2 linked regions of the Stieleria varia genome follow. The protein of the gene in region 2 interacts with the protein of the main gene of each other region in a pairwise test. Links are inferred from orthologs where the notes say so. Each region holds a gene or a part of one and is shown on either strand. Other genes may lie near its edges.

Region 1 (4,389 bases), 1.0 Mb from region 2 along the record:
TGGGCAATGGTCCACGTAGCCCGAGACGTGGAACGTCGAACGACAATTGTCGCTCGATTTTCCAAATCGATAGCGTGCCCCGGTAAGCGTTTGCCGTATCCAAACGCTTTCTTGCGCAGACGGCCCCCTCCCTCGCATTCGCCTCAGCGGCTCTGCTCGACCTCCCCCAAGTTCCTTGGGGGAGGTGACGGTGTGTGTTGCGGATCGATGCGGTTGGTGGCGTTCGTTTTCGACTTGGAAAGTCGAACGACAATTGTCGCTCGACTTTCCAAGTCGATAGCGCGACCTCTCCGCCGACAAGTCGGGGGAGAGGTGCTGGGGTGGCCGTTTAGCGCTGGCGTGCAGCGTAAACCGCTGGGCAATTGTCCGAGACGAACCGGGGTGAATAGCGTCTTGTAAGAAACGCTGCTACGTGAGTTTGTGGCTGCTACCTGGGTTTGCTCATCATCAGTCGGTAGTTGCCACTGCCGAGCAGGTCGTCCACACGTTGACGCATTTCGGGGGTGATTTCAACGCGGAACTTGTCGGATTTCAGGTGGACCGTTTCTCCGCCGTTGAGCTGCATGCTGAAAAGTAGTTCTTTGCTGCCGGGATATCCACGTAGGATTTCTCGTAGGCGATTGACGGTTTCACCGTTGTGCTCTGCCTCGTCCAAGCAGATTCGCATTCCGTGCGTGTAGCGGTTGTCGAGTTCGGAAAGTGGGATCAATTCATCGATCACCAGGTTGGCTTCGTCGCCGCCACCGCGTCGATCCACCTTGCCTTTGGCCAAGACCACCGCGTCGGGTTGAACGTGATCGCCTGCGGTCACAAAACCTTTGGGCCAAACGATGCAACGGATCGCACCCTGCATGTCTTCCAAGTCAAAGTTCGCGTATTTGGATGGTTGACCGGGTTTAGGGTTTTTGGTGTGTGCGATCTTGATCGAGCTGATCATGCCACCCATGATGACTTCGCCACGATCCTTGACATCCGTCAACTGGTCCGTCGTGTGGGTGCGAAAGGTGGAGAGTTTCGGTTCGAATTCGGCCAGCGGGTGGCTATCGAGGTAGTACCCCAGGACTTCTTTCTCGTAGGCCAGCTTTTCACGATCGGGCCATTCCTCCATGTCGGGCATGGGAACGGCTTGCTTGGTCTCATTCACATCTTCGGCTTCTTCGAACGCTCCGAACAAGCTGGTTTGGCCGCTCTTCTTGTCGGCTTGGATTTTCGCGCCGGCTTGAACGGCGCGTTCGATCATCGCCACCAGTTGGCTTCGTTTGGCGCCAAAGCTGTCCATCGCACCGGCTTTGATCAGCGTCTCGATGGCGGACTTGTTGCATGCGCTGGGGTCAACGCGTTCGCAGAAATCAAAGATATTCTTGAAGGGGCCATTCTTTTTGCGCTCGGCTTCGATCGTGACCGCGGTGGAACCGCCGCAGCCTTTGATGGCCGAGAGAGCAAAGAAAATCTTGCCATCGGCGACCGAGAAGTTGGCTTCGCTGGTGTTCACATCTGGAGCGACGACATCGATGCCCATTCGGTCGCAATCCTCCATGTGCTCGACCAAGGCGTCCTTGCGTTTGAAGTTGCGACCGTCGATATCGCTGGACAGCAATGCCGCCATGAACTCGACCGGATAGTGTGCTTTCAAATAGGCGGTTTGAAACGCGACGAGCGCGTACGCGGTCGAGTGTGACTTGTTGAAACCGTAACCGGCAAACTTGACGATCAGGTTCCAAATGTCCTCGGCGTCCTTCTTTGCCAGTCCGTTTTCGACGGCGCCGGCGATGAAGATCTCTTGGTTCTGATTGATCAGCGATTCTTTCTTCTTGCTGATCGCCTTGATGCACGTGTACGCTTTGGCCAGCGGCACGCCGCCCAAGCGGTTGAGGATCCGCATGACCTGTTCTTGGTAAACCATCACGCTGTTGGTTTCTTCCAAGATCTCTTTGAGCACCGGGTGCTTGTACTCGGGCTGTTGACGTCCGTGTTTGATGTTCACGTAGTCATCGACCATGCCGCCTTCCAACGGCCCTGGCCGATACAACGCGGCGGTAGCGATGATGTCGTTGAACCGGTCAGGCTTCATCCGTTGCAGCAAGTCACGGATGCCGCCCGATTCCAACTGGAACACGCCCTTGGTTTCGCCACGTTGCAGCAAAGCGTAGGAGGCTTTGTCGTCCAGTGGAAATTTCAGCGGATCGACTTTCTTGCCAGTCGTCTGTTCGATCAGTTGAACACTGCGGCTGAGCATGGTGAGGTTGCGAAGTCCGAGGAAGTCCATTTTCAGCAGACCGCTGGCTTCGACGTCGCCCATCGACCATTGCGTGATGACTTCCTGTTTGCCCGGCACACGTGTCAGAGGAACGTATTCCGAGAGCGGCTTGTCGGCGATCACGACGGCGGCGGCGTGGGTACCGACGTTTCGGGCTAGGCCTTCGATTTTCATCGCCAAGTTCAACAGCTCACGGACTTCCGGATCGCCGTCGTAGGTTTGTTTCAGATCGGCGCTCTTGTCCAGGGCCTTTTTGATCGTGATCTTCAGCTCGTCGGGGACCATCTCAGTGATCTGGTTGACGCGGGAGAGCGGCAGACCGAGCGCTCGTCCGGTGTCTTTGATCGCGGCCCGTGCGGCGAGTGTTCCAAACGTGCCGATCTGGCAAACGTTGTCGTTTCCGTAGCGTTCTTTGACGTACTCGATGACTTCGACCCGACGTTCTTTTTCAAAGTCGATATCGATATCGGGCGGCTCGGTTCGGCTTTCGTCCAGGAACCGTTCGAACAACAAGTCGTATCGCAGCGGGCACACGTGGGAGAGGTACAACGCATAGCAAACAATCGCGCCGACGCCGCTACCCCGGGCCGTTGCGGAGATGCCTTTGTTGCGTGCGTGGATGACGAAGTCCCAAACGATCAAGAAGTACGTCGGGTAATTCAGTTTCTCGATCACAGCGAGTTCGCGATCGAGTCTCGCCATGACTTCATCGGACAATTTGCCATCGATGATCCGTTCATCATCGCCCTCGTATCGCTCCAGCAACCCTTCGATGCACAGTTGTCGCAAATAGTCGATCGGCTTGAGTTCGTCGGGGCATTCGAAATGTGGGAAGTAGTACTTGCCCAATTGCAGGTCGATGTCGACCGTGTTGGCGATCTCTTGGCTACGAGCGCAGGCGTCCTCCATGCCGACGAAATTCTCGTACATCTGATCGGGACTGCGGAGAAAGAACTGATCGTTCTCCATTTTCATTCGCGACGTGTCCGTGCGAAAGCGTCCCGTGTTGATGCACAGCATGATGTCCTGTGCTTCCGCGTCCGATTGATCCACGTAGTGACAGTCGCTTGTCGCGACCAAGGGCAACCCCATTTTGTTGGCGATGTCGACTGCGCCTTCCAACTGCATGCGTTGGATATCCAGTCCGTTGTTCATCACTTCGATGAAATATCGATCGCCAAACACTCGGTGGAACCAACCGGCGATATCACGTGCTTCCTTTTCATGCTCGGAGACGTCCGTGCCCTTCATCACCGCGCGGCTGAACTCGCTGCTGACGCAGCCGGAGAGGCAAATGATGCCTTCGTTAAACGTCTCCAGGATTTCTTTGTCGATCCGCGGCTTGAAATAGAATCCCTCCAGCGAAGCTGCGCTGGCGAGTTTGATCAGGTTTTTGAAACCGGTTCGATTTTTCGCCAGCAGGGTCAAGTGATAACTGGCATCTTTGCTGCTCGATGCGCCGCCCTTTTCGAAACGGCTGCCCGGCGCGATGTAGGCTTCGTAACCGATGATCGGATTGATCCCCGCGTCCTTGGCGGCTCGGTAAAACTCCAACGCCCCGTGCAGGTTGCCGTGGTCGGTCAACGCCAGCGAGTTCATCCCGTGATCGACCGCGCGTCCGACCAGTTTCTTGATATCGCCGGCACCGTCCAACAAGCTGTAGTGGCTGTGGCAATGCAAGTGGACAAAGGGGCGTGCGATTGCGGATGTTTCGGCCGATAAATCCTGACCGGGTGTGATGATTTGGGACATCGTGTTGGAATCCAGTTCGTTGCGATAGTCGGTGGAACGCAGAATCACCAACCTAACGCAGTTGGGAGACGGATGTCAGGCACTTGATTTTCAAATTCCAATGCGGTAGTCGGCGGCCTGGATTGGGTCTGCTTGTCCGCCCTGCAAACGACGCGTCAGGAATATTTTCACGAGGGGCAAAATCCCCGGCTGATAGAATTCGGGACCACCGTGTCGACGTGCCCTTTTACATTGACTGTCCAACCACTTCATTTCATTGGGAACATTGTATGCCATCCGCATCCAGCGTCACGTTCAGTCGATTTGCCAGCGGGGTCACGACGGAATCGGCGTTCGACGTCTTGGCGGTGGCCAAGAAACTGATTTCCCAGGGCAAGGAT
Region 2 (3,227 bases):
ATCGGGTTCGCTGTCGGAGGAGTTTTCTTCCGCCGGGGATTCGTTTTTGTCGTCAGATTCGGGGGCGGATTTGGCCATGATCCACTGCATAACGCATCCGGGCCGGAGCGGACAAGTGCTTTCGGAGCATTCAGACTTGTTTGCTGACCCAGCGGACGAACTTGGCCAACTCGTCGTGTGCCAACAGTTTTTCCACGGTGTTGAAGTCTCTACCCAGCACTTTTTGCTTGGGAATGTAGCGGTGGATGGCGCCGTGACAATCGCGGCAAACCGAGATCGTTTGTCGCATCTGATCGCGAGAAAAATTCTTTTTGAACCATTTGTTGCTGTGGCACATCCGCGGAATCAAATGATGCTCGGTCGTGCCACGTAAAGTCCTGCGTTGGCAGAGTTTACAAGGCTCGGTGGATGATTCGGAACGGCTTGCCATGGATCAAAAATCGCAATGAAATAAGACGGTTTGCCGACTCGCGGAGTCCCTTCACCAACCGCATCTGCATACTGCCGCTAACGTGGCTTTGTCGTGTAGGATACCAAACCCACTCGTTAGCCCAATCCACCCGATCCAATCGACGCCGCCGAACCACAGCACCATGCCTGACGCCGCGAATCCGAACGACACCGCCAGTAAATCCAACCAGTCCTACGTGGTCGTCGCCCGCCGCTACCGTCCACGCGGTTTCAGCGAGTTGGTCGGCCAAGAACATGTCGGACAGGCGCTCAAGAACGCGATCGAGACAAGCCGTGTCGGTCACGCGTATCTGTTCACGGGCGCGCGCGGGGTCGGCAAAACCAGCACCGCGCGGATCTTTGCCAAAGCACTCAATGACCCCGGTGGTCCGACCGCGACACCCGACAACAACAGCGATGTCGCGCAAGCCATCGACGCGGGCGAAGACATCGATGTGATCGAGATCGATGGTGCCAGCAACCGCGGGATCGACGAAATCCGCAGCCTGCGTGCCAACGTCGGTGTGCGACCGAGTCGATCGCGATACAAGATCTACATCATCGACGAAGTCCACATGTTGACCGGCGCGGCGTTCAACGCGCTGCTCAAGACGCTGGAGGAGCCGCCCGAACATGTGAAGTTCATCTTCTGCACGACGGATCCGGAAAAGCTGCCGATCACGGTGCTCAGTCGCTGCCAACGTTTCGATTTCGCACCCGTCGAAGTCCCCAAGATCGTCGGCCGTCTGCGGGAAATCATCACCGCCGAGAATGCCGAAGCTGATGATGCGGCGTTGGAATTGATCGCGCGACGCGCCTCCGGTTCGATGCGTGACAGTCAGTCTTTGCTGGAACAAGTGCTCAGTTTCAGCAGCGGCCGTTTGACCGCCGCCGATGTCCACTCGATGCTCGGCACCGCCGATGATGAACGACTGCACGCGTTGGCGTTGGCGATGGCCGGACGCGACGCACCGTCGGCCCTCCGCCAGTTGGACGAAGCCATTGATGCGGGGGTGGATGCCGGCCGGATCGCCGAACAACTGCTGGGTTACTTTCGTGACCTGATGGCCGTCACAGTCGGTTGCGACGAATCCTTGCAGCGGCACACGTCCGTCGCAATGCACGCCGAGCTGAAACAACTCGGCGACCAATGGGGCCTGCAAACCGTTTTGGCTGTGGTCGGTCTGATCGATCACGTCCTGGTCAGAATTCGGCACAGCGTTTACGGACGCGTGCTGCTGGAATCAACGCTGATTCAAATCTGCCACTTGCCGGACTTGCAAGCCATCGCGAACTTGGCCGAAGCAGCTGGCGACAGTCTCGAAAAAAAAAACTTAACGGCTAACTCAACCAGGTCGGACGCCCCAACTGCGAGCGTCCCCTCAACGAGCAATTCATCCACCGGTCCCAACACGACTGGCCCCAACCCGACACCGGCCGCGGTCGCCCATGCGGCTGCGGAAAAAACGATCAATCCGCCGCATCTGCCGTCTGCCAACGACGAGCAGGGAGCGAAGCCACCGACGCCCCAGCCGGCGTTTGCTGCCGCCCCGGCCGCCTCCATGACAGGTTCCGCAGCGGGCGCATCAACGGTTTCGGCAACCGGTACATCGGCACAACCAACAGCGAGCGAACATGCGGTCGCCACGGCCAGCTTGCCGACCTACGAAGGGGAAAAGCAATCACTGAACCAGCAGTCGATTGCCCAAGTCTGGCAAACTGCATTGCAACACGTGGAAACGCTGACGGCGACGCTTGCCGCGATGGCCAGCAAAGTCGAATTGGTGGGCGAACGCGAAATCCGCTTGACCTTCCCCGCCGGCGCGATGGCTTTGCGACGCGTGGAAGCCCCCGAGCACAAATCGTCGTTGGCTCACGCACTGACTTCGATCGTGGGCCACCCGGTGAACTTGACCCTGGCCGCCGGCGCACCGAGCGACCCCGTTGTGGCCCCCAAAGCCCAAGCAAAGAAGCTCAGTGGCAAAGAAAAACTGGACCGGATGCGTCAGATCGAATCGCACCCGATGGTGCAGGCTTGCAAGGAAGCGTTCGGTGCCGAAGTGGTGAAGATCGATCAACCCTATTGAAACGAACATCCCTTCGCCACGTAGCAGCGTCTCTTCGAGACGTGCGGAAAATAAGTGACGCGAAATCCAAGTAGCAATCATCGCTCCGCGTGATTTTTGCAAAGAGACAAGACACTTATTTTACGTCCTTTCCTCGTGGCGATGGGGACTTGGGCCGTGGGGACTACTTTCGTCCCAAAGGGACGTAGTGGATTCCGTCCCGAAGGGACATGACATAAAAGCCCAGGGCAGAGCGCAGCGTCGCCCTGGGGTGTTTTGCGTCATTGCCCCCCAAGCCCCGAAGTGGGCGTCACAGCGTGTTTCCCGACGAGAAATTGAGCTTGACGAACCGTACGTTTGGGATTGAGAACGGTGTTTGCCCTTCCAGGGCGAGGTGGTTGTAATCGGGTGTTCGGTTACCCAGGGCGGCGCTGCGCTCTGCCCTGGGCTTTCATGTTCGGCCCCTTCGGGACGTGGGGAAACAACGAATGTAGCTTGGGCACTCTTGCCCGCCCGTGTATTGAATGTCGGCCAAGAGTGGCCAACCTACGACTAAATCAACACGCCGCTATCGCGTGCCGGCTGATAGGCGCAGCCTGATTTCGTGCTGATATGTCCCGCGTTTCCGTAATCAAAATGCTTCACGGCGTTGCCGATCCCGAAGGGTGCAGATCGCACGCCGCGTCTCCTCACCTATCGCAGCACGCCCCA

Evidence for each region. Proteins that work in one complex are often made in the same cells at the same time.
Region 1: the proteins of dnaX (region 2) and dnaE interact in binary tests that used the Escherichia coli proteins (3 or more experiments, as listed by UniProt). The link is inferred for Stieleria varia from one-to-one orthologs.

The regions. Positions count from the first base shown.
Region 1 is NZ_CP151726.1:3,325,324-3,329,712, forward strand. Bases 228-4,378 are described here. They hold dnaE (DNA polymerase III subunit alpha), read right to left. Parts: upstream 4,010-4,378; coding sequence 428-4,009; downstream 228-427. Other genes in these bases: Pla52nx_RS11020 (pyridoxal phosphate-dependent aminotransferase), read left to right, coding at 4,279-4,378. Outside these bases: more of Pla52nx_RS11020, read left to right, coding at 4,379-4,389. UniProt on the Escherichia coli protein: DNA polymerase III is a complex, multichain enzyme responsible for most of the replicative synthesis in bacteria. This DNA polymerase also exhibits 3' to 5' exonuclease activity. The alpha chain is the DNA polymerase catalytic subunit.
Region 2 is NZ_CP151726.1:4,322,715-4,325,941, reverse strand. The notes cover bases 77-3,065. They hold dnaX (DNA polymerase III subunit gamma/tau), read left to right. Parts: upstream 77-593; coding sequence 594-2,537; downstream 2,538-3,065. Other genes in these bases: Pla52nx_RS14575 (hypothetical protein), read right to left, coding at 131-430; Pla52nx_RS14580 (SMC-Scp complex subunit ScpB), read right to left, coding at 77-78. In the rest of the region: more of Pla52nx_RS14580, read right to left, coding at 1-76; Pla52nx_RS14565 (hypothetical protein), read right to left, coding at 3,069-3,194. UniProt on the Escherichia coli protein: Part of the beta sliding clamp loading complex, which hydrolyzes ATP to load the beta clamp onto primed DNA to form the DNA replication pre-initiation complex.